2 regions of the Sphingomonas sp. NY01 genome follow, and region 2 is predicted to be linked to the other one. Evidence: riboswitches for the same ligand, from Rfam matches in the RefSeq annotation. Region 2 holds a riboswitch; the other holds the start of a gene.

Region 1 (14,537 bases), on a different replicon from region 2:
ATGACCAGTTCAACATGGCAGCGTTCATTCGCGATCGCCGCACCCATGCCACGTCGGTACTGCGGTGGGCTTTGATCCTGGTCCCGATGGCCGCAGCGGTGGGAACGCTCTGCGCGGCCTTCCTGCGGAGCCTCGACGCCGTAACCCGGCTTCGCTTCGCCTTTCCCTGGCTGCTCTACCTGCTGCCGATCGGCGGGTTCGTGGTCGGACTGCTCTACCATCTGACAGGGCGCTCGGTCGAAGGCGGCAACAACCTCATCGTCGAGCAAATCCACGAACCGGGGGGCGGCGTGCCGCTGCGCATGGCTCCGCTCATCTTCTTCGGCACGGTCGTGACACATCTGTTCGGGGGATCGGCGGGACGTGAAGGCACCGCCGTGCAGTTGGGCGGCAGTCTTGCCAGCGGGTTTGGACGCGCGCTCAGATTGGATGCGGAAGCGACACGCACCCTCCTTATGACCGGGATCGCGGCTGGGTTCGGCGCGGTCTTCGGGACGCCGATTGCGGGCGCGGTCTTTGCACTGGAGGTGCTGGCGATCGGTCGGGTCGAGTATCGCGCGCTGGTGCCATGCCTGGTCGCGGCGCTGGTCGGTGACTGGACCTGTCTTGCCTGGGGCATTCATCACGGCGTCTACCATGTCGATGCGCTGGTGCCGGTCGACGCGCTGCTCGTCGCCAAGGCCGGTGTCGCCGGCATTGCCTTCGGTCTGACCGGGCTGACCTTTGCCGAGGCCAATCACGCGCTGGGCGGATGGTTGAAGCGCGTGATCCCCTATGGCCCACTACGACCCGTTATCGGCGGGCTGGCCGTGATTGCGCTGGTCTGGCTGCTCGGAACCCGCGACTATCTTGGCCTGGGTACGCTCGCCGCGACACCGGACAGCCTGACCATCGCCAGCTTCTTTGGTCCCGATACGCACTCGTGGAGCTGGGCGCTGAAGCTGCTCTTTACCGTCGTGACCCTGAGCGCGGGCTTCAAGGGGGGCGAGGTCACGCCGCTGTTCTTTATCGGCGCGGCGCTCGGCAATGCGCTCGCGCCGATGTTCGGAGTACCGTCGGGGCTATTCGCAGCGATCGGCTTCGTCGCGCTGTTCGCGGGCGCGGCCAACACACCGCTGGCTTGCACGTTCATGGGGATCGAGTTGTTCGGCGCGGCCTATACGGTGCCGATCGCAGTCGCGTGCTTCGTCGCCTACCTCTGCTCAGGCCACAACGGCATCTACCTGTCGCAGCGCGTCGCTGTGCCAAAGGTACCTGCCGCACACCTCACACCCGACGCGACCCTGCGCGATGCCCGCACGCACCGCGCTTCTCGCCGGCGCACGCGCGCCTGATCCTGTTTCCTGTCGAAAGCCCGTCATGCCCAATCGTTTCACCGTCCATCACCGCGAAGTCGGGATGCTGCGCATCTATCTGAAACCGTCCGACAAGATCGGCCCGCGTCGCTTCTGGGGGGCAAAGCCGCTCTATCGCGAGCTGATTCGCACCGCGAAGGCGGACGGCATCATCAACGCCGTCGCGCAAAATACCCATTACGGCTTCAGCAATCACGAACCGATCCGGGAGAACGGCTCGGAAATTGCCGATCCGCATCTGACGATCTGTGTCGAACTGGTCGGCGATCGCGATCAGCTCGACCTCTTCTGTCGCCGGCATGGAGATCTGATCGGCGACAAGGTGATCGTCTACAAACGACTGGAGCATTGGACTATCACGCGCAAAACTGAGCTAACCAGAGCCTGATCGGCGTTCCCGTAAAGGAACGAGACCGTCCGAAAACGTGATCGTGATTCCCGAGTGCATCCGGGCGGTGTAATCTGCATGCATGGCGTACATCGAGGGACATGCTCGTGATCAGGCGCTGCTGCTGCCAGCGTCGGTCGACGATTATGTAGCGGCGGACAACCCGGTGCGGTTCATCGACGCCTTCGTCGATGATCTTGATCTGGGCAGTGCTGGCTTCGTGCGGTCGCGACCCAAGGCGACGGGACGGCCCGGTTACGATCCGGCCGACATGCTCAAGCTCTACCTGTACGGCTATCTCAACCGGGTGCGGTCGAGCCGGCGCCTGGCGGCAGAGGCGGCGCGCAATCTCGAGCTGATCTGGCTGCTGCGCGGTGTGCGTCCGGACTTCCGGACCATCGCCGACTTCCGGCGCGACAACCGGACCGCGTTCAAGGCGGTGTTCCGCGCGTTCGTGATGCTGTGCCGCAAGCTGGACCTGTTCGGACGCGAGTTGCTGGCGGTGGACGGCACGCGGCTGAAAGCGGTGAACAGCCGGTCGCGCAATTTCAGCCGTGAGCGCCTGGCGACGTATCTCGCCGCAGTAGATGCGCGACTGGACCGCTATCTGGCGGAGCTGGACCAGATCGACCACGGTGAGGATGCTGCCGGCACCGGTCGCGGCGATACCCTGGCGACGAAGATCGCCAAGCTGCGCGAACAGCGTCAGGCCAGTGCGGCGCTGCTGGGTCAGCTGGAGGCCAGCGGCGAAGGACAGATATCGCTCACCGATCCCGACGCCCGCCTGATGGTCGCGCATTCCAAGGTCACGCTCGGCTACAATGCCCAGGTGGCGGTCGACGCCAAACACAGCCTGATCGTCGAGCAGCACGTCACCAACGCCTGCAACGACATGAGCCTGCTGGCGCCCACCGCCGGAGCGGCGATGGAAGCACTCGGGGTAGAGCGGATCGATGCGGTCGCCGACATGGGATATCACTCCGGCGACGACATCGTCGCATGCGAGGCGGCCGGCATCACGCCTTATATTCCCCGCCCGCATCGTGGCACCGCCGTCGGCAACGGCCTCTTTCCCAAGGAGCGGTTCCGCTACGATCCCCAAGCCGACGTCTATCATTGTCCCGGCGGCCAGGTGCTTGACATCCGCTACGCGTCCGTGACGCGCGGGCATCTGTCGGTCCAGTATTCCAGCCCCGCCGCCTGCGCGGGCTGCCAGATCAAGGCGCGCTGCACCAAGGGACGCTGGCGACGCATCAATCGCGGCGAGCACGAGGCCGTCATCGAGCGCATGGCGGCACGCCTCGCGGAACGCCCCGACATCCTCGTGATCCGTAAATCCACGGTCGAACACCCGTTCGGCTCGATCAAGCAATGGATGAACCAGGGCGCGTTCCTGATGCGTGGGCTGGACAAGGTCCGCGCCGAGTTCAGCCTGACGGCACTGGCCTACAATCTCAGGCGGGCCATCACCCTCATAGGCGTGCCGGGGCTGATCCGGGCAGTGCAGGCCTGATCCAGGCGGCCATATTCTCCGTCACGACCGTGGGAATGACCGTCTCAGAGCCGATTTGGCCGTTACCAGGGCGCAGAAGACGGCAAATGCCCGAAATTCCTCTGCGTACCTGCACGCTCAACCATCCCGCCTCGCGTTTTCGGACGGTCTCGAACCCGTAGCGGGAAAGTAGCCTTTCTCACCATGCCGAGAGGCGTCAGAGGCATCGGCTTTCCCGAAATATGTTCCCAATTGCTCTTTCCCGAAATTGGCATTCGAGGATGGGGAAACGGGAATGGTCGGGCTGAACCAATGGCGGATTTCGGGAAAACAGGTTGCCTGCCTGAGCGTCTAAATTTGGGCGGTTCCGGACGCTAGCGAGCGTACTCACTAAGGCCCCGCGCAACCAGGTCCTCGTTGGAGAGACGCGGCCCACGCTTGAGCCTGCCGTTGCCGAGCGTACGACGGTCGAGCTTCTGGGCGGATGAAGCCGGGGAGGGCGCCTTGAACGGTCCGACGGGCTGCGCGGTGCGCGCCGGCTCGTTGTTGTTGCGCTTGGCATGGTGTGGCTGAGCTTGCTGTATCACGCGGGCGAGCGCCAGCGCCGCGTCGAGATGCTTGTTGTCGACCACGGCGGCCTGGTTCACCCGGCGCATCTTGTCGAACATGCGATAGGGCAGGACCGTGCCCTCGTGCTGGATCTCGAGCCGGCCATCCGGGTACTCGCACACGTCGACCTTCTTCCGCGCGAGCGCCTGCGACGCAGGGGAGGGCTCGAGGATGAACATGGCCTTGTTGTAGTGCAAGGTGAGGGCACCGGTGACGGTGCGCTGCTCGCGCCAGACCAGCTCCGCTTCCAGGTCTTCATGGATGGCAAGCGGCCGGTGAAGGTCGCGCGGGTCGAACGGCGCCTTGGCGAACCGTCGATTGTGCTGCGCCATGTAGGAGGGGAGGAAGGCGTTGGCTTGGTCGATGGTGGAGATGCGCTGTAGCCGCATCGCCTTGACCAGACGGTCCTGCAGCGTCGCGTTGACCCGCTCGACGCGTCCCTTCGCCTGCGGCGAGTTTGCGCAGATCAGCTCGATGTTGAGCCGGTCCAGCGCCCGCCCGAGGTGGGTCATGCCGTCACCCTTCGCCGAGGCCGTGTTGTTGCGAAAGGCGCTGTGCTTGTCGGTGTAGAAGGCCACCGGCTTGCCGTGCCGCTCGAGATAGGTCCTCGTCGCGCGCATGTACGAGAAGGTGCTCTCGCTCTCGACCATCTCGAGGTGCATCAATTCGCTCGTAGCGTCGTCGATGAACACCAGCAGCGTGCATTGTGGACCGCGGCCCTCGAACCACCAGTGCTTGGAGCCGTCAACCTGGACGAGCTCGCCGCGGCAGTCGCGCCGGTAGCGCGGCTGGTACGGGCGAGGGCGCTTTGCTGCACGGTCCTGCCACAGCCCGGCCTCCAGCATGATGCGCCGCAGGGTCTCGCACGACAGGCCGATGCCGTGGCGCTCGGCGAGGTACTCGCGCGCCAGCGTCGGTCCGAAGTCGGCGTAGTGCTCGCGCACCAGCGTGACCACCTCGGCGCGGAAGGCGTCGCTGTAGCGTCGGTTGCTCGGGCGTCCTCGCTTGCGCGACACCAGGCCGCTAGCGCCGTCCTGTCGCAGGCGGCCCAGCAACCGGTACACCTGCCGCCTCGCAAGGCCGAGCAGCTCCATCGCGTCCGCGACCCGGATCTCGCCACGGTCGAGCCGCATCAGCGTGTCGAACCGGGTGATCTCAGCAGAACTCATCGCCAGCACCGTCATACAATGCGCGTCCTCGTTGCCGAGAACGGCTATGACACCGGCGACCCGCTGAGAGCACCGCAGAGTGCCATTTCTATCTAGCGGGCTGGTGCCATTTGTACTTAGCGCTTACACAACATAAGATCGATAACACAGATTATGTTAAATAGAGGACGTGTCTTATGAGCGTCGGGACAGCGCTATATAACATGACGATGTTCGTGGCATCCATCAACCTTGTTGCAGCGCTCCTTCTGACATTCATTCGCGCGCGAACGATTCATCACCTTGTTTTCGGTGTCGTGCCCTCACTCGGCGCCTTTGCGTTCGCGCTGGCCTCGCTGCTGCTCGATGATGAGATGCAGGCCGGCGTGGCTCAGGTCATTGCGCTTGCCCTGCTGGGCGTATCAGCGACCTTGGCGCGCAAGCTCCCGCAAAGGACCGACCTCTTCGAAGGCAATCGCTGAACGAAGACAGGGCTTAAGCCGAAAGCAGCGGCCCCGGCCCCGTCACTCGAAACGGCCTCAGGTTCTCACCCGACACACATATTTGTGTGTTGTCCCGCGCAGCTTGACCATCGGGTCAACTTCACATCTATTTCGAAGAGAAGTGGGGACGCCGTTGAATAACGTCTTGATTGCAGGAACGCTTATCGCGCTCGCGATTGCCGCCTGGAACGCTGTCACTGCTTGGCGGCATGCGTCGAAGCCTCATGATTGGCGTGTCGACCGCGTCGGCCTCCCACAGCCGGCGAATGGCAGTCAGCTGCTCGTCCTCGGCGCTGCGGCGTCCATTTCGATGATTGTGCTGTTGCTCGCACACGCATCGACCGATGCGCTGCTCGCCGTGCTGTTTGGCTGGTCGGTCGCCTTTGCGGTGCTCGCGGTGCAGAACCGACGCCGCTCGTACGCCTGGTTCCAAGGTCACGACCGCCCCCGCAGGTGAGACATGCGCCCGCCTGCGCCACGGCAGGACAGTAGCGCAAGGTATATTCCCTCCTACGAGGGACCTTGCTCGCGCCCAGGGGTTTAGGGCTGATGGCTCTTTCGACCAATCCCTACGCGCTTGTTGTTGATGACGACGCCATCATTCTCATGGATGCCTGCGGCATCTTGGAAGACGTGGGGTTCCGGACGCACGAAGCCGACAACGGCGACGCAGCGATCGTCATGCTTCCGGAGCATGCACATACGATCACCCTGCTCTTCTCGGACGTCGACATGCCGGGAGATACCGACGGGTTTGCCCTCGTCCGCCATGTCGCCGAGCTCTATCCGTGGATCGAGATCGTAATCGCGAGCGGCCGCTTGAAGCGCGAGGACGGCGACATGCCCGAGAAAGCCACATTCCTCAGCAAGCCCTTCTCCGCGGCCATGGTTCACCAGCACCTTCGGGACACCCTGCCAGACGGCAAGAAGCCGGAGCCGCTGCGGAACGCTGTCTGATCGGAGGCAACCCAGCTTGGTTTCGATGCCGTATCCGGTATGTTTGAAACGGACCAACTGGGAGCGACGATCATGGCCGAGCCTGACAGGGCGCGTCTCGCTATCCCCGAGACCAGCTGCCGGGATCACCGCAAGTCCGTTATGAACCTCATGGACACGGCCTACTGGTTCGCGGTCGTCGCCCTGCTCATCTACGCCGACGTGGACCCGTGGGTGTGGGGAGCGTCCGCCATCATCTTCGTCCCGATCTACGTCTTCGGCCTTGGCTATGTGCGCACGCGTCTTGGCTTGTTGAGGAGCAGCTGAGCCATGCGGCGAGAAGCATCCGCCGGCATTGGGACGGGTCTAGCGTCAGCTGCCCTGAAAGACCGTCTTGATCGTTGCCGGAGCGCCAGTGGTTAGCACGGCTAGACGCTCACGCACTGATATGTCGTCCTCGCCCGGCAGCCCTGCCATTGCCCAATCTCCAAAGGCGCGCTCCGTCTCGGCCGTGTCGCTCAGCACCTCGACGTGCGAGTGCCGGTCGTCTCGACGGATCCGCTCGAACGTCGTTGCCACGCTCTCGGGTGGGCCCTCGAGCACCTGCACGAACATGCCTTGCTTTGCCAGCAACAGGCCGCTGATCCCGTCGATGCCGTTGTTCGCGCGGCTCACCCGCAGGATGTCCACCAAGTCGTGATCGTTCGCGCGGCTGGTGTAGATGAGGCGGCGCAACGCGCCGGTGTCGTTTGAGGCCATACGGCCTATTTAGGAGCTCTGCGGCTGATTTGGAGCAACCGTGAAGGCGATCGAGTTTTCTCGGACTGCAGTCTACGCTATCGATGATCGCGGGGAGAACGGCAGCATGGATCAGCACCGCAGACAACCCGGCCAAGATCCGGTGATCAATCTCGAACGCAGCCTGCGGCGCATCACCGGTCGCTACACGTGGACGCGCATGTTCCTCTTCGGCGCCCTGCTCGTCTGGCTCATCAAATCCTATGGCACCCTCGTCTACGACGTCGTCGGCCAATCCTACATCGGCGTCTGGCTACTCGCGGCGATCGGATGCTGGACAGCGTCGGGGTGGCTGCTCGATCTTCCGCGCCAGCTCTTCCCAGACGTTCAAGCTTTTCAGCACCTGCGCCGGCCAGCGCCACCGCGTTGATCGGCGAGGGCGACTAGCACCAGGTTGGGCGATATTGTCCGGGTGCCGGAACAGCGCGATAGGAAGACTGTTCAATTGATGACCGATGCCGAAGCCCAGCGCTTGGTCCAACCGGCGCCTTGTTGATTTCTCCCCAAACGCAACGAGGCGCCATTTAGCCCTCTGCGATCGCCGCGCCCTTTCGGATTCGATTACGCTCCGTTAGCTCACCGCGTTGGGCAAGACGGTCCCAATTCAAGGCGGACTGCAAATGGCGTTCCTGCACGCGTTCTAGCGTTGCCTCGGCCGCGGCTCGCCGCTCGACCTCCGCCTGCTTGCGACAAAATATGTGATCCGCGATCATAGTTAACCCTCCCGCTCCCGCTGAACGCATAACGAGGCACTTCGTCCCCGCGACCGTGGCAACCAAGACGGGGCTACGCGTTTTCGCGTCATTGCACGGAGGATTAACGTTGGACAATGTAGCGCTCATCAACGTCAATACCGCCTCGGCCGAGGAGCTGGACGCCGTCCCAGCCTTGAAAGGCCACGGCTTCGAGATCGTACGCTATCGCGGCGAGCGCGGCCGCTTCACCGATCTTCGACAACTCGACGAGGTGCCCGGATTGACCGGGAAGGCTGACGATGGTCGCACCGCGCTGACGGTCGGCGACGCCTGAGTATGCGCGGCTAGGTGTAGCGGCTCGCAAACATAGCGGCGTCTGCTCGCCATCGAAGCGATTTTGTGCTCACGCTCTCTGCCACTGGCGGGTAAGCGTGATGTGGAGACCGCGGATTATGCGGCTTGTGCGGTCGGCTGATGTGCCGGCGGCATCCAGTTCCACGGCATGAGTTCATCCCATCGGCTGGCAAGCCAGTCTGCCGCGACTTTGGCGATGACGTCTGCGATATAGGTCTGCGGATCGACGCCGTTGGCCTTGCAGGTCTGGATGACGGTGTAGATGGCAGCGGCCCGTTCGCCGCCTGCGCGCGAACCGGCGAACAGCCAGTTGCGGCGTCCGACCGCGACACCGCGCAGCGCACGCTCCGCGATATTGTTGTCGATCTCCAGGCGGCCATCGTCGAGGAAGCGGGACAGCGCTGGCCAGCGCTTCGTGCCATAGGCGATGGCCCTTGCCATGTCGGACCTGGACGACAGGCGGCGCAAGCTGGCGTCGAGCACCTCGCGCAAGGCGTCGACCAGCGGTCGACTTTTTTCCTGTCGGGCTCGACATCGCACGTCGGGTGGTTGGCCACGGACCTCGGCCTCGACAGCGTAAAGCGTGCCGATCCGCTCGAGGATGTTGGTTGTCAGCGGCGTGGGTGACCGCTCGTGCAGATCGAAGACCTTTCGGCGAAAGTGTGCCCAACACGCGACTTCGGTCACGCCGCTGCGGTAGAGCCCGTCATAGCCGGCATAGGCATCGGCCTGAAGGAAACCGCGGAAGCCGGCGAGATGGGCCATCGGGTGCGCGGCCGTGCGGTCGGGCGTGAAGCGATACCAGGTCGCGCGCGGCGCCGTGCCGCCGGACGCCTGGTCGTCGGCTGCGTACACCCATAGCCGCCCGGTCGCGGTCTTCCCCCGGCCGGGGTCGAGCACCGGCACGGGCGTGTCGTCGGCATGGATCTTGTCGGCCTTGAGCACCTCGTCACGGATGCGGCTGACGATGGGGTCGAGGAGCACCGCGGCCTGTCCGGTCCAGCCCGCCAGCGTCGAGCGGTCGATGTCGAGCCCTTGCGCGGCCATCATCTCGGCCTGGCGGTAAAGCGGCAAATGGTGGTCGAACTTCGAGACGACGACATGCGCCAGCGTAGCGAAGGTGGCCTTGCCACGCGCCACGGCGCTGACCGGGGCGGTAGCCTGGACGATCTTCTCGCACACCCGGCAGCTGTATTTGGGGCGGACGTTGCGCACGACCCGCCAGCGCACCGGCACGATGTCGAGCATCTCGTGTGCGTCCGAGCCGAGCGCGCGCAATGCACCGCCACAGTCCGGGCAGGTGCAGGCACCCGACGCCGGCTCATGGACGACCTCCTCGCGCGGCAGATGTCCGGGAAGACTGCGGACGGGCACCGGCCGAACCGCCACGCCGCTGTCGGCCATCTCAGGCCCAGGCGCGTTGCGCTCCGTCTCCAGTTCCTCCAGCGCCAGTTCGAGCTGCTCGATCTCGCGGCCGAGCTTCTCGGACGAGGCGCCGAATTGCATCCGCCGCAGCCGCGCGATCTGTCCGCGCAGCGTATCGATGAGCAGGTCGCGGGCAGCCAGAGCGGCATTGGCCCGGGCGAGTAAGGCCTCCAGCGCGGCGATCCGCGCGGTGGCATCTGCAGGGGAAACAGGCGCTTCCGACACGCTGTCTTCATAGCAGATTGCAGGTCGGCGAGCGAGCAAAAGCGGCGTAAAACCGCCGTTCTCACCCCGCCAGCGTCGGCGCGAACGTCCGCTCGGGGCGTCGCCAGTCGATGCCCTCCAGCAGCATCGACAATTGCGCCGGCGTCAGCACCACCGTGCCGGTCGCGGTCACCGGCCAGACGAAGCGGCCACGGTCGAGCCGCTTGGAAAACAGGCACAGCCCCTGCCCATCGAACCACAGCAGCTTGACCAGATGTCCCCGTTTGCCCCGGAACGCGAACAGCGCACCCGAATGAGGATTCTGCGCCAGCACCTGCTGCACCAGCACCGCCAGACCATCGAAGCCCTTGCGCATGTCGGTCACCCCGCACGCCAGGAACACCCGCGTCGGTAGCGGCACCGGGCTCACCGCAGCACCGACAGCACCCGCGCCAGCGCGCCTGCATCCACGCCTGCGTCGACGCTTACCCGCACACCGCTCGGCAGTTCGATGTGGATGAGCCCCGATGAACATGGTGCCGGCTGTGGCGCTGACGGCGTCAGTTCCGCCACCTGCACCTCGGCAAATACCGGCAGCGACGGCATCGCCCCGGCCAGCTTGCCTTCGTGCAGCTGCTTGCGCCACGTGTAGATTAGGCTGCTCGATACCTCGCGATGTGCGATGACATCGCAGACCCGAACCCCCGGCCGGAACGCCTCGGCCAGAATCTCCAGCTTCTCCGCGTCGGACCATCGCCGTCGACCCGATACCCGGCCGACCACCTCTATCCGACCAGTCATACGAGTGCTCGTATGACTGGTCGTAGAACCGATAACTTCCTGCACCGCCCGCACCCTCTTCAAAGGCGGCAAGCATCCCGGCTACCGGCGCTACCGCAAGGCGGCCTGCTGACCACGCTTACACTGGCGGGCGGTATCGTGCTCGAATTAGCTGTCAGCGAGCTCGCCATCATCGGGCGCTGCTCGCAATCGAGGATGGCTGCTCACATTATCCGCTCCGGGCGGATGCCAAAGGCGAGTCCATTTCACGGGCCGGATCGTCCCATTTCTCCGTCTCCAACCGGCCATTTCGGGAATGAGCAATCGGGAACATATTTTGGGAAAACGGCTATTTCCCTGCCGTTCGGCGCGCCTTGCGACCGTCAGCCGTCCCGTTGGAGGTTCCTTTTTGGGAAAGTTTGGGGGGCCGTGTTATCCGATACTACCAAGCGGCTTTGCTCGACCATCTCCATCAACCGAAACCATCGTGAACAGCGCCGTGGCCGCATGTCGTCGTTCCCCGGATATTAAATCCTCGGCGCTCAGATCCACACTGATCCGCACAGAGCTGCGCCCCGTCATCTGTACTCCGGCAGTTAGCTCGACCATCTCCCCCTCCCGGATAGGGGAACGGAAGTCGATCCGGTCAGATGCTGCCATAACCATGACAGCCCGTGCCTGGCGCGTTGAGGCAATGAAGGCCGCCTTGCCCATCATGCGAAGCGCATCGCCACCATAGAGGGTGCCGTAATGGTTGGTCTGGTTCGGGAAAATCATCTCGACCATTCGCAATGGCTCCGCCGCATCATGCGGGACCGTCTCGCCCATCGGCGGCAGAGGGTCTTCGCTTCCGACCGAGACGAGCGTGAAACGGCCTAGCGTACACAGCCGTCGTTCGCCGGATACCGGCGCCTCTGCGATCAGTTCGACCTCTACGTCGAGCGACTTCCGCCCCACCCGCACGACCCGGCCTGTCACCTCGACCATGTCGCCGATCCGGGCTGGTGCCGTGAAATCGATCTTCTCCGAAGAGGCGGTGACGAAGGCCGCGCGGCCATGGCGTGATGCGGCGAGGAAAGCGACCTTGTCCATATGCGCCAGGGCCACACCGCCGAACAGCGTGCCGTGATGGTTGGCATCGCCCGGGAAGACCATGTCGATCAGCTGGATGGAAGTGCTGCGATAGTCCTGTGGCATCCTGGTCCTCAATCATGCGCGAGGATATCCAGACGCCAGCTACCAGCGAGAGAGTTACACCTCTCCCGCAGCAACGCAGCGGCCAGACCGGGCACCCCGCCGGTGGTCGTTATGGCGTCGAAGGCAGGTCTCCTGGCTCGCAGGTCGTCGTCAAAATCCCGGCCTTCCCAGCGCCAAAGCGCCAGTGACACACGAGGGGATTTCTACTCGCCGCTTACAGTTGCGGGGGCAGCATCGGCATTGAACCGATTTCCCGTCTTAGCCTTCGGCCATCCGGCGAAGGAACCTTGACCGTGCCAGGGTCGCAGGAAACGTCCCTATAGGTCAAGACCAGGGGGGATTTTCGACACCGCATGGCACAGTCGAAGTCATCACGATCACGACTGCGCTTCGCAGGAGATGAAGATATAAAGATATCTTTATATCAACGTTGACACCATCGGGCTAATGGTGTTGAACGGATATGTCGAGGTTCCCCATCCCAGGCGTGGCGATGGGGCTAAGACGGGAAGTCGGTGGTGTCCTTCGGGGCAGAATCCGGCGCTGCCCCCGCAACTGTAAGCGGCGAGTGGCGGCTCCATTTCGTGTCACTGGGCTCCCGCAAGGAGCCTGGGAAGGCCGGAGCCACCGCGTTGACCCGTGAGCCAGGAGACCTGCCTTCGACGCCATAACGTTCCTCGGACGGGGGTTCCTCCGGTGGATCGCGCTTGATGCGACGGTCCGTGGCTTGCCGCCATCCGGGCCTGTTCACGCCTTGCGCGATTTCGCCTGACCTCCCGCCCGTAAAGCCAGGGTTGAGTCATGACGAATAGCGGGTTTACATTCTCGATCAGCAGTATCCCGTTCGACGAAAACTATCGTCCGGCCGACAACACGCGCATCACTACCAACTTTGCCAATCTCGCGCGCGGGGACAGCCGCCAGGAGAATTTGCGCAACACGCTGATGATGATCGACCATCGCTTCAACGCGCTGATGCACTGGGATAATCCCAAGGGTGATCGCTACATGCTGGAGCTGAAAATCGTCTCGGCCGCGCTCACGCTCGGGAACGATGCCGACGACGAAGCCTTCCCGCTGATCGAGATCCTGCACACAACTGTGACCGACCGGGTCAGCGGCGAGCGCAGCGATGGTATGATCGGCAACAACTTCTCTTCCTACGTGCGTGACTACGATTTCAGCGTCGTCCTGCCCGATCATCTGAAGGCCGGACGTGGCGGCGCGCCGGAGGGCTTCGGCGATCTGCACGGCAACCTGTTCAAGCATTTCCTCGCATCGAGCGCGTACCGCACCGCGTTCCGTAAGCACCCGGTCATCTGCCTGAGCGTGTCGAGCAAGGAGGTCTATCACCGGACCGCCAACGTGCATCCGATCCTGGGCGTCGAGTATCGCAATGACAAATTCTCACCCACCGATCAGTATTTCGCGAAGATGGGCATGAAGGTGCGGTATTTCATGCCGCCGCATAGTGTCGCGCCGTTCGCCTTCTACCATATCGGCGATCTGGTCAGCGACTATACCAACCTGGAACTCGCCAGCACCGTCGCGACGATGGAGACGTTCCAGAAAATCTATCGTCCAGAAATCTACAACGCCAATTCTGTGGCGGCGGAGCATTATCAGCCGAGCCTGAGGTATCAGGACTATTCGCTGACCCGCATAGTCTACGATCGTGAAGAGCGCAGCCGCCTCGCCATTGAGCAGGGCAAATTTGCTGAAGAGCATTTCATCAAGCCGCACGCTGCCGCGCTGCAACGCTGGTCTGCGACCTGCGGCTTCTGATCCCCACGACACAAAGGTATTACTGATGACGACACTATTGCCGACGACGACCGCGGGCAGTCTGCCCAAGCCATCGTGGCTGGCCCAGCCCGAGAGCCTGTGGTCGCCGTGGAAGCTAGAGGGCGAGGAACTGATTGCGGGCAAGCAGGACGCGCTGCGCCTGGCCGTCGACGATCAGCGGCAGGCGGGCATCGACATCCTGGGGGACGGCGAGCAGACGCGGCAGCACTTCGTCACGACGTTCATCGAGCATCTCGACGGCGTCGATTTTGAGAAGCGCGAGACGGTGCGCATCCGCAACCGTTATGACGCCAGCGTGCCTACCGTCGTTGGTGCCGTCTCACGGTCGACGTCTGTGTTCGTCGACGATGCTCGCTTCCTGCGCGCCCAGACCGACCGGCCGATCAAGTGGACACTACCCGGGCCGATGACGATGATCGACACTCTCTACGACGCGCATTACCGGAGCCGCGAGAAGCTGGCATGGGAGTTCGCACGCATTCTCAACGAAGAAGCGCGCGAGCTGGAGGCCGCCGGCGTCGACATCATCCAGTTCGACGAACCCGCCTTCAACGTCTTCTTCGACGAAGCGAACGACTGGGGCATCGCCACGCTAGAGCGCGCGGCCGAGGGACTGAATGCCGAGACCGCCGTCCACATCTGCTATGGCTATGGCATCAAGGCCAATACCGACTGGAAGAAGACGCTCGGCACCGAATGGCGCCAGTATGAGGAAACCTTCCCAAACCTTCAGAAGTCGAAGATCGATATCATCTCGCTCGAATGCCAGAACTCGCGCGTGCCGATGGACCTGATCGAACTCATTCGCGGGAAGAAGGTGATGGTCGGTGCGATCGACGTCGCGACG
Region 2 (15,236 bases):
AAGCCAATGAAAGCGAGATTGTTTATGAACTGGCAGGCCGATTCTGGTCTTTGGACTATGGCCTAGAGGTGTTTTCCAATGCGAGTGAGTTTTTAGCTATCAAGACTCCCGGAAGCGCAAAGCTGGTGCTGAACTTTAAAGTTCGCTCAGACGAAGCTGGACAAACGATCCTCTCGACAGAAACTCGTATCATTTGCGCTGACAGATCGGCGCATCGTAGCTTTACACCGTATTGGTATTTGATTCGCCCCGTGAGTGGCTTGATACGCCGTAGAACCTTGCATGCCATCCGCAGATCGAGCGAAGCGGAAAATCACAATCAATAATCTATCAGTCTCAGCCTTTTTCTCAAACGACGGCCTGCGAGACAGCGGGGGCATTCCCACAAGGAACAACCAACGAGACGGCTGGCACCGTCCCGATTGGGATGATGAAATGGGAATCGCCGTCAGGATCAGCCAGCTTGCTCGGGAAAGCACTTCAACCCTGTATGCTCCAACAGGATGACGGTTGATTCAACGCTGCCGATGCCTTCAATCGACTGGAGCCGGTCAGCCAGTTCGGAAAGCGCCTGCGTAGTTTCGACCGAAACCACCAACACCGCATCGCGCTCGCCAGCGATCGAGTAGATCCTTTGAATTTCGGACCACGAGGCGAGCTTGTCGATAACCCGCGCACATGGTCGTACCGTGATCGATAAGGTAACCAATGCCGACACGTCGTGGTTCGCATCAGGGGCGATCATCGCGGTATAGCCGATGATGATGCCGTCACGATCCAACCGTGCGATGCGCGCCTGCACCGCCGTACGTGACAGGTTCAACTCCCGCGCAAGCGAAGCGGTCGCGGTGCGCGCGTTCTGGCGCAGAAGCGCCACCAGCTTTTGATCGGTTTCGTCGAGCCGCTTGCCGGTCCTGTTCATCCGCACCGTCACATCGTCATCAGTTACGGCGATCCGCAATCTCGCCAGGTCGAGTGCCTCGTAGCATTGGCGGGATCAAAGGAGCGAGTGATGAACGTAGTCGAGGCAAAGGCATTCCAAGGGCAATGTGCGTGGGACGCGCTGAATATCGCCAACATCGACGGCGTGACCGTGCGCCTGCATTGGACCGATCAGCCGTATATCTGGCACGTCAACGATGGGCCGGAGGTCTTCGTCGTTCTGGATGGGATCGTGGATATGCAAGTTCGCGACGGAGATACCGAACACTCCCATAGGCTAACGTCAGGCACCGTATTCCATGCCGAACAAGGTGACGCCCACCGAGCGATTCCTATCGGTGAGGTGCGCGCCTTGGTGATCGAACGGGCAGGCAGCGTATGAGTTAATCCTCCCGCAAGCGAAATGAGTATTGCCTTCCTGATCGATTGGGAACGACCAACGAGACGACCAAGACCGTCTCGTTTGTGATGGTGGATCGAGAATGTTCTAGCGCTTAATCGCACCGAGAACGGGGTCGCCTTCCGGCGTGCGTTCGGCCTGCGCGAGATATATCTGCGGGCGGTATGCCTCGCGCGGCAGCCCCGTGACCGTGAAGAGCTGTTCGGTGCCTATGTCCACCTTGGCCGCCGAACCCTCGATCGTCTCGTTGCTCAATGCACCCAGCAGATGGGCCAGATCGCTCCCCACCGTCGTCGCACCGATCGCGTCAAAGCCGATCATCAGTCCCTCGCCCATGCTGCCGGTCCAGCGACCGCCTGCAACGTACAGCTTGCCTGCATAGCGTGTCCCGAATGGCGCGACATACTCCACGAACCTGCGCGTCGGCCCCAGGACGCGCGTTTCATAGGGGATGACGTGCATCTGGTAGGGGCGATCGTGATCCACGAAATGGCCCATGATGCCACGGGCCACACTCGTGTTGCCGCCACTGGGGGTATTGCGCAGATCGATCAGCACGGTGTCCGTGTCTGCCAGCGACGCGAGCGCCTTCGAGAAGGCATCGATCAGCCTATGGTCCCCGAGTGAGTTGTTGATGCGAATGATCCCGAGCCGTCCCTGTCGTTCGGTTTCCAGCAGCGGACCATCCTCGACGCGCCTTGCCAGATCGTTGGTCGCCACTAGCGTATAGGTCCGCGTGCGACGGCCGTCCCGAATCTCGATCATGCGCCCCTGGTTGCGATGCCCGGCAAGCGCCACGTTGAAGGCAAAGCCGATCTGCACGGGGCTGAGATCCGTGAACGGGCGCCCGGTCACGGCCTCGACGGCCGCGCGGGGTGATAGGCCATCGATACGCACGACCGTCATGCCCGGTCGCATCCCCTTGAGAGCAGCTTCCCCTCCCGTGCGAACCTCACCGATCAGGAAGTCCCTGCCGTCGAGGATGCCGAACAGGTCCGATGCAGTGGGGATGACAGACCAGTCACCGCGATCGAGCGGACCGACGACGAAATGCGGATCGGCGAAATTGTGCGATACGAATTGCAGGACATCGATGAAGTCTTTGTCCGACCGCGCCGCCTTCGCACGATCGGCAAAGGCTGCAAGGATGGCGTTGCCGTCAATCCCCGATCTGTCGAAATAGCCATAGTTCTCGTGCAGGAGCTGGACGAACGACGACCAGCTCTTGGCCGCATCGAACGCCGCAGCCGGCGTTGCGGCATCTTGCGCACCAACGGGGGCGGGAGAAAGCAGTGCAAGAGCGGCGAGGCAGACGAACGAACGGGCTGTCTTCATAACCGCTGCATTCAACAGGCGGGCGCGTATGGCAAGATCGGCCACTTGCGCAATGGGGACCGCAATCAAGATGACGGCCCCTGTCCCACAAGGATCGAGTTTCGGGAATGTCAGCTTTTTTGGGTGGTTCGCACATTTTCCGCTTTCGAGCCGCGAACGGCTACCACTGCCACTCGCGAGCATAAAGGCTTAATGAGCGCCAGCATATCGTTGTCACATGCAGAGCACGGATTGTGTTGCCTTGACGCGAAGACAAAAAGCCAAGCGAACGGTAGCGTTGTGGATCGCCGGCCTTTCGTTCCTCTGGTGGGTCGTTGACATAAACATAGCCAAAACAATGCTCGTAACGCCCTTAGTTATTTCATGGGCTAGCTCTACCGTGGGAATGATCGTAGGCATTTGGGTTGGATACGCAGTCGGCGACGCGGAAGAGTTAAGAAGCAATCGGTATAATCGGGTACCAAGCCGTCGTGCCACCATCATCCTGTTTTGTTTACTGGGGCTTACCTGGGGGGGGTCGTTGGCAGTCAGGCGCTATGGCGCGTTGCAAACATTGTGCTCTTCTGGGGAAGCGATGCGCGGGTCACCATCGCCTCATTTCCGATACGCGAGGTTAGCGTGCCGCGCGGAGGGCCGGTGGTATCGATCGGATCTGCTGGAGAGCATGACGCCTTACCGATCTCAAAGGGCGACTTACAGCTATTAAAAGGAGCGAACAGGCTACGACGGCCATGGAGATATTGCCTGAGCCTACGCCGCCAAGAGCAAGGCAGCGCTGTGAGGGTCTGGCTTCCGCAGCGTCCTCGACTGACATCTAACACATTGACGGTGACGCGCTGCCCCGCAAACGTGCAATGGATATAGAGGTTGATCGGTCGCAACTGAACGACGGCAGCACCCGGCTAAGCCTTCCCGATTGGGAACCCGTAGCGAGGCAACCAGGGAATATGCGACGGTCGCGAGCGTCGCGACTGCCCGGTTGTCCCCGAATCTGTTCCCAAAAGGATTTTCCCGAAATCGCCCGTGGTAGATGGAGAAACGGGTCGCTCCGCAAACGTGTGTATGTGTGACGGAGCGCCCGTCCGGCTTGATCGGCATCGAACGGTGTCACCCAACCCGTCACGCGATCTATGCACCTCAATCGGTCCCGGCTCGGGGCGGAATGACACGCCCAGGAGCGACCCTGGGCGTACGATTTTGTCCATCCTCTCACCGGACCCCTATCCCTGCATCCGCCTCGAGGGTTTCGGCATGGGACGGGTTGAACCGGCAGCGGTGCTGTGAGAATGATCCGCAATAGCCTGATCTGATTTCGGCAAGCGAGTACGGCGCCATCTTACCTGGACATGTCGATCTGAACCTGCTCGCCATGTTGGCGGTGTTGCTACAGACCCGAAGCGTGACCGGCACGGCACGCAGGCTGGGGCTGAGCCAGCCGACGGTCAGCCGTTCGCTCGCGCAGTTGCGGCATATTCTCGACGATCCTCTGCTGGTGCGTACCAATACCGGCATGCAGCGTACGCCGCGGGCGGAGGAACTGGTCGGCCCGGTCGAGCGCTGGCTCGCCTCGACCCGTGCGCTGCTGCACCCGCCGCGTTTCGATGCGGCGACGCTCGACCGCCGCTTCTGCATCGCATCCACCGATTACGGCGTGCTGACCGTGGTCGCGCCGGCGCTGGCGGCGATCACGGATGCGGCGCCGGGCGTGACGATCGAGATCGTGCCGTTCAGCGCCGACATGATGCAGAAGCTGGCGTCCGGCGAGATCGACCTGATCATCTCGGGACTTGCCCCCGATCATGCGGTGGTGCGCAGCCGGTTGCTGTTTGTCGACGATTATACCTGCATCATGCGCGTGGGCCACGCCCTGTCGGGAGCGCAGACGCCGCTGCCACTGGATGCGTTCCTGGCATGGCCGCATGTCGGGATCGTCGTCAGCGACCTGGCGGTCGACGGCATCGAGGTGCGGCTGGGCGAACGCCGTGCCGAGCGCCGCGTCACCGCGCGACTGCCCTATTTCCATGCGGCGCCCGCCCTGATTGCGGACAGCGATGTGCTGATGACCCTGCCGACGCGCGCGGCGATGCGGTTCGCGAACAGCTATGGACTTGCGACCCGGCCTGCCCCGGTCGAGATCGGACCGCTCGACTATCACCTGTTCTGGCACGAGCGGAATGCCCGCGATCCGGCAACGATGTGGCTTGCCGATACGCTGGCCCATCACTGTGCATCCGCAGCCTGAATAACCGATATTCAGAATTGGAGGCTGGCCGGGGACGGCATTGATCCGCATAGATTGCGAAAGACTTGCAATAGCAAGCGTCAGAGCGGGACCTCATCATGCCTATCACCCGATATCGCTTACCGGCGGTGCTCATCGCGCTCGCCGGCTCCACAACCATGCCTGCCACCGCGCATGCGGGCGATACACCGGTTCTTGCCGACACCGGCGATCCGCAGAACCAGACGACACGCGCCGACGACATTGTCGTGACCGCATCGGGCGGGCGCGAGCAGCAGGTAAAGGATGCGCCGGCCTCGATCAGCGTGCTGACGCGCGAGGATCTGGACCGGTTGCCCTACCGCGAGGTGACCGATGCGTTGCTGGAAATACCGGGCGTCACGGTGACGCCGGGGGAGGGCAACAGCCGCGACATTTCGATCCGCGGCATGGCGCCGCAATATACGCTGATCCTGGTCGACGGAAAACGCCTGTCGAGCCGCGAGACGCGCACCAATGGCGGCAACATCTCCGAAGGCGGGCAGCTGCCACCGCTGGAGGCGATCGAGCGGATCGAGGTGGTGCGCGGACCGATGTCCTCGCTTTACGGATCGGACGCGATGGGCGGTGTCGTCAACATCATCACCCGTCGCATCGCTAGGACGTGGCGGGGCAGCGCGCGAACCAACGGCACGATGCAGCTGGGGGCCGATTACGGCAACGTCGCCGACGGCAATTTCTACCTGTCCGGCCCGATCGCCGGCTCGGTCGGCCTGCAACTGCAAGGCGCGATGACCCGGCGCGGCGAGGACCGGGTGATCGGCGGGACCCCTGAGCGCCATGACGAAAGCCTGGCCGGCAAGATCGGGTGGAACGCCGGGCCGAACCACAGCTTCCTCGCCGAACTCGGCTATTACCGGCAGACGGTAACGGCGACCGCCGGCAAAACCGTGGCCATCAGCGCAACCGTGCCGCGGGGCACCGAGAACATCCAGGCGCAGCGCCGTTATGTCGGATCGATCAGCCATTCCGGCCAATGGGGTTTCGCCGGCTCGGAAAGCTATCTGCAACTGGAGGATGCCGAGAGCCTGCAGGACAACAAGCGGATCAAGAACACCATCGCCCAGTCGATCTGGATGGTGCCGCTGCCCGCCAATGCGCTCAGCATCGGTGCATTCTATCGCCACGAGGACCTGTCCGACAAGGTCGGCAACCGGCTTGCCGGATCGACCCGCGACGGCGCGAGCCGGCGACAGGTGGCGCTGTTCGCCGAGAACGAGCTGACCATTCTCGACCGGCTGAAGCTGACCGGCGGGCTGCGCATGGACGATGACGAGCAATATGGCACGCACTGGACGCCGCGGGCCTATGCGGTGTGGACCATCAGCCCGGCCTTCACGCTGAAGGGCGGGTATTCGCAAGGGTTCCGGGCGCCCAATCTGCGCCAGACGCTAGCGGACTGGGGGCAGACGAGCCGGGGCGGCACCATCTACGGCAATCCCGATCTGGAGGCGGAAACGTCGCGCACCATCGAGGCGGGGCTGCTGTTCGATGGCGGGGCGTTCCAGGCCAGCCTGACCGCCTATGACACGCGTTTCGACAACAAGATCACGCGTATCACCTGCATGGAGGCGGGCGCATGGTGCACGGGCGAGCCGCTAAGTTCGATCGGGCGGCCCCCGACCACCTATGTCAATGTCGACAAGGCCCGGGTTCGCGGGATCGAGGCGACGCTGGACCTGCCGCTGACCGGCACGCTCCGGCTGAACGCGACCGGCACGCTGACCGATTCCGAGCAGTTGAGCGGCGCCAATGCCGGCGCCGCGCTGAACGACACGCCCAAGCAGCAGGCGAGCGCCTCGCTCAACTGGCGACCGGATGCGCGCTTCAGCGGCTATGTGCGCGGCATCTTCCGCGGCGAGGAAGCGATCACCGAGGCGCAGATCAGCGGCAACGCCACCGTCGCGCCGTCCTATACGACGGTCGACATCGGGGCGTCGTACACGGTGTCACCCCGCTTCACCCTGCATGGCGGCGTCCAGAACGTGCTCGACAAGCGGCTGACCTTCGATGGCTTCGGCTATGTGATCGATCCGGCGCGGATCTGGCTGGGGATCGGTACGCGGTTCTGAACGGCGATCCTGGGCCTTCATAGCGTCCAGCCCGGGCGATACTGCCGGTCGAGGAATTGATTGGCCTCGGCGATGTTGGTGATCCGGCCGGCATCGCCGTCATATTCGATCGGCTGGTCCGCGCGCATCGCGACCATGCCGAGCAGCATGGTCTCGTTGAGCGGCACCGCGGTGGCGAAGGGGGAGGAGATCGCTTCCTCTCCCCGGATCGCGCGGATCCAGTTCATCTCGTGCCCCTCCCGGCCGCCCAGAATACGCGGCAGCGTGACGGGAATGGCGGCTGCGCGCGCCTCGACGCCGTCGCCGATCAGCACCGGCTTCTCGCCATAGGTGTCGTGCATCAGCATGCCGCGGTCCCCGACATACAGCACGCCGCCATTGGGGTTCATCCCCGCGCCCGCCGGCATCGCCAGCGGCGTGGGCGGCATCAGGCCACCGTCATACCAGGTCATCGTCAGCGGGCCGCCTTTGGCATTGCCGAAGCGATAGGTGGTGATGTTGGCGAGCGGATAGCTGCCCAGATCGGCGGGCGGCTTGCCGTCCCAGATATTGTCGTCGCCGCCCCAGCGGCTGTGCCGGGTCTCGACCCGCGTCGGCAGGCCCGGCTCCAGCGCCCAGAAGGGGAAGTCGACCAGATGCGCGCCCATGTCCCCCAGCGAGCCGATCCCAAAGGGCACCCAGCCGCGCCAGTTGAAATGAGCGTAATCGGGATGATAGCCCCAGTCGACGGCTGCCGGGCCGAGCCAGACGTCCCAGTCGAGGCTGGCCGGCTTCGCCACGGGCGCGGGGCGGGCCTCTCCCTGCGGCCATAGCGGGCGATTGGTCCAAGCATGGACCTCGCCCACCCGGCCGATCGCACCGCCGCGGATCAATTCCACCACGCGCCGGCCATCGTCCCCCGAATGGCCCTGATTGCCCATCTGGGTCACGAGCATCGGGTTCCTTTGCGCCAGATCGCGCAGCACCCGGCCCTCGCGCACCGTGTAGGTCAGCGGTTTTTGCACATAGACGTGGATGCCGCGCTCCATCGCCATCCTGGCGGCCACGGCGTGATGATGGTCGGGGGTAGCGATCACCACCGCGTCGATGTCGCGGCGGGTATCGAACATCCGCCGATAATCGGCGAACTTGGCGGCGCGGTCATAGGCGGCCTTGAGCGGTTGCAGATCGGGCCGGGCGGCACCCTTGTCATCGACAAAAGCCTTGGCGACATGGGCGAGATCGACATCGGCCATGGCGACGATGTTCTGGCCGGTCAGCTTGGCCATGTTCTGGGCGCCCATGCCCCCGGCGCCGATCACCGCCACGTTCACGCGGTCGCTGGCGGCGATGCGGCGCGCGAACGCCTGGCCCGGCAAGGCGAGCAGCCCTGCGCTGGCCGCGGCCCCGCCCAGCCATGCCCGCCGGCTCGGGGACGTATTTTTGTCGATCATTGTCTTCTTTCCCAAAGCCTTGGCGATCGGCGAACGTTGCAAATCCAGCCGGGATTGCAAGCGCGATGCGAACCGTATCGGGTTTGCCGGGATACCCGCCGGCATCGGTCGCCTCGAAGAAACTGGCCGATGGCGACCGATTCCCTCACGTTTGCCAAAACTTTCGGCGTGCCCACCCCAGGCACATGCAGGCATCATCCGGCACGACCAAGAGCATGATTGCCGAGAACCGTGCATAAGTGCCTGTCATGAAAAGATAATGTTGCAGTAAACTCTTATAAGAAGGCGATGTTGTGCCGCCATGATCAATAATGGTGCCGTGTGAAGCCCACTCTTCTATGATGGACCCTTGCGATTCAGGCGGGAGAGTATGGGTGAAGCGTTGGGTGATCCTTTTGGCAGCGACATGGTCCGTATCGCTTGGCGCCTGCGGTCAGGAGGATGCCGAACCGGCTGCCCCCACCACGCCGACCGTCGCCGCACCCCCGGTCACCAACGTGCCGCAACCAGCCGCGGCGCTGGGATGCCAGAGCCGGTCGACCCGCTATCCCTGGGGGCGGGCGGCGTTAAGGACGTGGACGCCACGATCCACGGCGGAGGCCGAACGTCCCGAGGCGGCACCGGGCACCGCCAGCGGTGCGCCATTTCCAGCACGCCTGGTTCAGGCGTATGGCGAGGATTATGGAGAGGCACGCCGCACCGTCGTGCTGGAATGGGAGGATGGCTGCCGGCGCCAGTTTCGCGCGGAATCCTTCTCCGATGCCGATCGCACGCTGATCGACCGCGAGGTCGCCGCGCGGGCGTCGGTGGCCGATCCGGCGAGCTACCGCATCAACTATCGCCCGGGCATGACCTCACCCGAACTGGTGCAGGGCGGAAAGCTGGTGCTTCATACCACCCAGCATTTTTCCATCTGGTACGGCACGAACACCGCGGGCGAGTTCTACCGGACGATCGCGCAGCAGGGTCGGTCGATGGAGCAGGTGGTTCGCGAAACCGGCGAGTGGCTGGAAAAGCAGTGGCTGATCAATCGCGACGTGTTGGAAGCGCCGATGCCCTTTGCCGCTGGCACCGACCGGCAGAAGCTCGATATTTTCCTGTGCGGCACCGGCCGGCCGATCCGGGACGGCGATGATCTGGAAGGCTGCGGGGCCAGTGCCGCAGAGACGATGGGGATTTCCGCCTGGGGCGTCGCCAAGGGCTCGAATGTGCTGGTCCATGAATTCGGCCACATGATCCAGTTCTACACTGGTGGCTTTCGCGACAAGGGCGATGCCGGGATGATCTGGGAAACCGGCGCGGAGTGGAACGCCTTTATCGTCAATCCCGTCTTCAACGCGGCCAGCGGCGATTACCTGAACCAGCTGGAAAACGGCTTCCTTTTCTCGGTGGCGCGCTACGGCGCGCATCCGATCATGACCTATCTGTACGAGCGGGATGCCACCCGCGCGCTGGTGTTCGGCACCTGGCTTCGCAACCGTCGCGATGCGAATGGCGCCACGCAGGAGGATTATCTGCCCGCCTTTGTCCGGCTGGCGCAGGACGCGGGCGTCTATCCCAACGGCTTTGCCTCGTTCGCCGACGATGCGGGCTGGTACGGTGCGCGGTTGGTGGCGATGGACTTCCTCAACCAGCGGACGATGCTCGACCAGTTGCGCCCGACGCGCACGACCAGCTGGCTGGCGCATTTCACCACGCCGCTGGTTCCGGTCGCAGGCGGGGACGCGACGCTCTACGATCCCCCGTCGCAGCGCGCCTTGCTGCAATGGGGGACCCATATCGTCCCGCTCACCGGCGATGGCCGGCAGGTGAAGGTGACCCTGACCGGCGCCACCACCGCCAACCGCGCCGCATGGCGCTTCTCGATCGTCGCGGTCGAGCCGAACGGCACGCCCCATTACGCACCGCTGGGTACCGCCGAGGGGCAGGGGAGTGGCACGACCATGTTGACCCCGCCATCCGGCACGAAGCTCTATCTTGCGGTCACCGCCACGCCCTATGCCTATGAGACGCTCGGCTGGCAGGAAATTGGTCAACCGGTAAAGGGCACCCGTTTCCCCTACCGCGTGAGGATCGAAGGTGCCACGCCGCGCACCGGCTCCGTCGACGCGTGCGATGCGAACGCGGCGCCGGGCACATGGACCAGCAACTACACGCTGTCCGGCAACAAGGAGGGGGGACGGCCCTGCGCCTGAGCGGGGGCGTATGCGCACCGCCTCTCGGCTCGCCTGCGTAAGCGGTTGGGCTATCGACTGAAATCTGCGCAGTGCGATCTTGTGATCCGCTGCCTGCCGCCATATCACCGGCCGGGACGGGGTTTCGGCTCCGTCATGATCGCGTCGGTTCCCCCGGAAGGGGGATTAAAAGGGAATCCGGTGAAGGCGAGCGGTCGCCGAAATCCGGGGCTGTCCCTGCAACTGTAAGCGGCGAGCGAGAGGCGCATGCGCCGGGCCTTCACGTCCGGCGAAGCCACTGGGGTGACCTGGGAAGGCTGCGTCTCAAGCGACGACCCGTGAGCCAGGAGACCTGCCGGCGTCTGGTCGCTCTTGCCTGGTCCAGGGGATGGCCGAGGCACGGTGTCTATCCGACGAGCGACGCCAACAGTGCGGCAGGGGCCGCATGGACGGGTGTGTTCGCTGCCGGAGGCGTCCGGTGGGCATGGTCGTTGCCGCGCGTGCGGTAGGCCCCCGCCGGTGTGCGTCAGACGCCGGAAAGATACGGGCCATGTCACTCATCACTTCGCGCGCACGCTCAGGGGCGCTGCTCGTCATCGTCGCAGCACCCTCCACAGCACAGGTCGCCGAACCTGAACAGGTCGATACAACTGCCATTCTCGTGATCGGGCATGAGGACAGGACCGGTCTCGCCACGCCCAACGCAACCGCCAGCAGGCTGAACCTGACGCCGCTGGAGACACCGGCCAGCATCACCAGCATTGATGGCGATACGGTCCGTGCCCGCGGTGAGCGGTCGATCGTTGAGGCGCAGACGCGCGCACCCGGCATCACCAGCGTTGCCGATCCGGGCAATGGCGGCACCGCGCTCGCTGCGCGCGGCTTTTCAGGCCAGGGATCGGTGCTGCAACTGATCGACGGCGTCCGGCTGTTCCCGGCTGCGGGCACGATCACCTTTCCCACCGATCCGTGGATGGTCGAGCGGATCGATGTGCTGAGCGGTCCGGCGTCCGTGCTGTACGGACAGGGGGCGCTGGGCGGCGCGGTGAACGTCGTCATGCGCCAGCCCGATGCGACAAGGACCGGGTTCGAGGGCGAGGTCGGCTATGGTGCGCAAAACAGCGTTCGCGCCGCGGGCGGGATCGGCGGGCCGATCGACGAAGCGCTCGCCTACCGCGTCGATGGCAGCTGGTGGCGCTCGGACGGCTATGTCGATCGCGGTCGCTCGCGCAGCCTTGCGCTGTCCGGCACGCTGCGCTGGACGCCTGCATCGACGCTGGCGATCACGCTGCGCGGCGATCACGGTGATCAGCGTCCCACGGCCTATTTCGGCACGCCGCTGATCGACGGTCGGCTGGACGCGCGCAACCGCACGACCAACTACAATGTCGCCGATGCCCGGATGCACTTTCGCGATGATCGCGCGACGCTGCAGGTCGACTGGACGCCGAGCGAGACGCTGCACTTCTCCAACATCGCCTATCGGCTGACCAGCAACCGGTTCTGGCGCAATCTGGAAAGCTATCGCTGGGTCGCGGGTACGATCCGCCGCGGCGACAATTTCGGCATTCGTCACGATCAGACGCAATGGGGCGATCAGGCCAGCATGACGCTGAAGACCCCGATCTCGGATGCGATCGACAATGCCCTGGTGATCGGGGTCGACGCCAATCTGGTAAAGTTCACGCATGCGAACAACTTCGGGTCGGACCCACAGGGCGACACGATCGATCCCTTCGCCTTCAACCCCGGCCTGTTCCTCGACACGCAGGGGATCGCACCCCGCTATCGCACACGAACGGAGGCATTCGCCGTCTTTGCGGAGGACCGGGTGACGCTGGGGGGCGGCGTGTCAATCGTTGGCGGCCTGCGCCATGAAGAGGATCGCGTGCGGCGCTGGGCGATCGCCTATCCGGGTGGCGACCGTGCCGACACCTTCGTGTTCGACCGGACGTTTCGCAACACGACGTGGCGTGTCGGTACGGTGTGGCAACCGGTGTCCACAGTGTCGCTCTATGCGCAATTTGCGACGGGGGTCGATCCGTTGGGGACGTTGACGACGGTCGGCACGGGGCAGGTGGCGTTCGGCAATGCGCGCGGGGATCAGGTCGAGGCCGGGGTGAAGGCGGTGTTTGCGCAAGGGCGCGGCACGGCGACGCTGGCCGCGTATCGCATCGTGAAGAAGGGGCTGCTGGCGCAGCGTACCGTGTCCAGTCCGATCGAGCAGGTCGGGCAGCGTTCGGCCAGGGGTATCGAGGGGGCGGTGGCCTTTGCGCTGCCATATGGGCTGGGGATCGATGCGAACGGGTCGGTGCTGGATGCGCAGTTCGACGATTTCCTGTCGGACGGCATCCGCTTCGACGGCAGGACACCGCCGGGCATTGCCGAGACGATGGCCAATGTCTGGCTGCGCTGGGATGCGACACCCCGGCTTCAGCTGCGTGGCGGCCTTCGCCATGTCGGCCGGCGTTTCTCGGACAATGCCAATCGTTTCCGCATTCCCGGCTATGCAACCATCGACGCGACGATCTCCTATGCGCTGACCGATCATGTGGCGGTGGACCTGCGCTGCTATAATCTGCTCGACAAGGATTATGCGGTCACCAGCTATGGTGACGGGCAGTGGATCCTCGGCCGCCCGCACTCGCTCGATATCGCGCTTCGTGCCGCGTTCTGACATCGGGCGGGTGGCGCTACGCTGGCTGTTCCTCACCCATCGCTGGGCGGGGATCACGGCGTGCCTGTTCTTCGGGATGTGGTTCGCCTCGGGACTGGTGATGCTCTACATGCCCTATCCAGCCTTGTCGCCGGCCGCGCGCTGGGCCGGGGCGGCGCCGATCGACTGGTCGAGGGTCGACGTGCCGGCGCCGCTCGCGACCGGGCAGGGGAGGCTGCTGCTGGAAATGCGCGATACCGAACCGGTATGGCGGATCGAGCGGGATGACGGTGTCATCGATACCGTGCCCGCACGAACCGGCGCGGTGCTGCCGGCCGTCGATCATGGCTATGCCCGGCGGGTGGCGGCGAACTTTTCCGGAACGCGTGCCATCCGGGCAGATCAGGTCATGCGCGACCAATGGACCGTCGCCGGTGGCTTCGACCGGCATCGCCCCTTGTGGAGGGTCGCGCTCGGCGATGCCGCGGGCACCGTCATCTATGTGTCGTCCGCAACCGGCCTGCCTGTCCAGCGCACCACACGCGTCCAGCGTATCTGGAACTGGCTGGGGTCGGTGCCGCACTGGCTGTATCCGACGGTCCTGCGACAGGACAATGCGGCGTGGCGTCAGGTGGTGATGTGGGTGTCCGGCCCCTGCATCGCGGTCGCCCTGACCGGCATATGGATCGGCATCCTGCGCCTGCGTCCGGGGCAGCGGCGATATAAGGCAGGGCGCATCAGCGCGTATCGCGGCTGGATGCTGTGGCACCATGTCAGCGGTCTTGTTGGCGGGGTGGTCCTGCTCGGCTGGATCGTCAGCGGGTGGCTGTCTGTCGATCCGGGACGGCTGTTCGCCGGAGGGACGGCACCAGTCGAGGCGCTTCGCCGCTACCGCGCGATCGATGGCGACACCGGCCCCGCGCCGGCACGGCTGGCGATGGCGGCACCGGATGCCCGAACCATCGAGATCACCAACGCGGCCGGCCTGCCGCGGATCGTGATCGACCGGGCATCGGATCATCCCCGCTTTCTCGACACACGAACCATGGCGCACCCAGGCGATGCGACGGCCGTCATCGTCAAGGCGAGCGCACCGCTGGTGGCCGGTGGCGCTCTTTGGCGGATCGACCGGCTGACCCGGCCGGATGCCTATTGGGGGCTGATCAGGCCCTTGCCGATCCTGCGGCTGCGGTTCGACGATCATGTGCGGACATGGCTTTATATCGATCCGGCCACCGGCGACGTGGTCGAGCGACAGGATCGGGCCCGCCGCCTGTATCGCTGGATGTTCGACCTGCCGCATACATGGGACTGGCTGTGGCTGGTCGCATCGCGGCCGGTGCGCGATCTGATGATCTGGCTGATGTCCGCCTTTGGTCTGGTGGTATCGGTCAGTGGCGTGTGGCTCGGCTACCGGCGCCTGTTGCGATAGGGATCGCCGCACCTGCCGATCAGGCCGTGGATGACGTCTCCATTCGCGCCGCCAGTTGCGTATCGATCAATGCCCGAAAGGATTCGGCGAGCTTCTGGCAATCGATTTCGGGATGGATGATCCGGCGCATCATGCTGCCCAGACCCAGTGCCAGCACCAGATCCACCAGCACCTCGCGGTCGACGATCCCGACGCAGTCGACGCCCAGGGCCTCGAGGGCTGCGTGCAGGCTGCTGCGGACGCGGTTGTCGATGTCGCGGTAGATATGGGCCACGCGCGGGTTGCGTGCCGCCTCCGCCATGATCTCGGTCATCATCCGGCATTCCTCGACCGGCTCGTCACAGGCGTGGAAGCGGTTGATCCAGTCGCGAATAGCCTGATGATCGTCGCGGGCGATCGCGGCACGAACGCAATCCTCCTGAAGCCAGGCCTCGACATCCTCGCTCGCGATCGCGGCGATGATGTCCTCCTTGCTGGCAAAGTCGCGGTAGATCTGCCCGACCTTGATGCC

Evidence for each region. Region 2 has a riboswitch for cobalamin ahead of NPJ82_RS17290 (TonB-dependent receptor). Riboswitches for the same ligand answer to the same signal wherever they lie in the genome.
Region 1: another riboswitch for cobalamin. It lies ahead of NPJ82_RS16915 (DUF1852 domain-containing protein); the one in region 2 lies ahead of NPJ82_RS17290 (TonB-dependent receptor).

What each region holds. Positions count from the first base shown of each region.
Region 1 is NZ_CP101723.1:219,601-234,137, reverse strand. It holds gene NPJ82_RS16990 (voltage-gated chloride channel family protein) at 15-1,334, shown strand; gene NPJ82_RS16985 (DUF190 domain-containing protein) at 1,291-1,743, shown strand; gene NPJ82_RS16980 (IS1182 family transposase) at 1,826-3,256, shown strand; gene NPJ82_RS16975 (ISNCY family transposase) at 3,610-5,028, opposite strand; gene NPJ82_RS16970 (hypothetical protein) at 5,217-5,474, shown strand; gene NPJ82_RS16965 (hypothetical protein) at 5,629-5,952, shown strand; gene NPJ82_RS16960 (response regulator) at 6,045-6,452, shown strand; gene NPJ82_RS16955 (hypothetical protein) at 6,525-6,758, shown strand; gene NPJ82_RS16950 (BLUF domain-containing protein) at 6,804-7,190, opposite strand; gene NPJ82_RS16945 (hypothetical protein) at 7,231-7,599, shown strand; gene NPJ82_RS16940 (helix-hairpin-helix domain-containing protein) at 8,052-8,258, shown strand; gene NPJ82_RS16935 (IS66 family transposase) at 8,375-9,946, opposite strand; gene tnpB (IS66 family insertion sequence element accessory protein TnpB) at 9,990-10,337, opposite strand; gene NPJ82_RS16925 (transposase) at 10,334-10,708, opposite strand; gene NPJ82_RS16920 (acyl-CoA thioesterase) at 11,120-11,884, opposite strand; cobalamin riboswitch at 11,989-12,189, opposite strand; cobalamin riboswitch at 12,337-12,560, shown strand; gene NPJ82_RS16915 (DUF1852 domain-containing protein) at 12,686-13,669, shown strand; gene NPJ82_RS16910 (methionine synthase) at 13,695-14,537, shown strand, end outside.
Region 2 is NZ_CP101724.1:6,950-22,185, forward strand. It holds gene NPJ82_RS17250 (hypothetical protein) at 1-326, shown strand, start outside; gene NPJ82_RS17255 (Lrp/AsnC family transcriptional regulator) at 455-961, opposite strand; gene NPJ82_RS17260 (cupin) at 1,013-1,324, shown strand; gene NPJ82_RS17265 (hypothetical protein) at 1,430-2,746, opposite strand; gene NPJ82_RS17270 (LysR family transcriptional regulator) at 4,038-4,919, shown strand; gene NPJ82_RS17275 (TonB-dependent receptor) at 5,018-7,030, shown strand; gene NPJ82_RS17280 (Gfo/Idh/MocA family oxidoreductase) at 7,048-8,463, opposite strand; gene NPJ82_RS17285 (DUF6055 domain-containing protein) at 8,850-10,658, shown strand; cobalamin riboswitch at 10,787-11,012, shown strand; gene NPJ82_RS17290 (TonB-dependent receptor) at 11,188-13,314, shown strand; gene NPJ82_RS17295 (hypothetical protein) at 13,301-14,725, shown strand; gene NPJ82_RS17300 (TetR/AcrR family transcriptional regulator) at 14,745-15,236, opposite strand, start outside.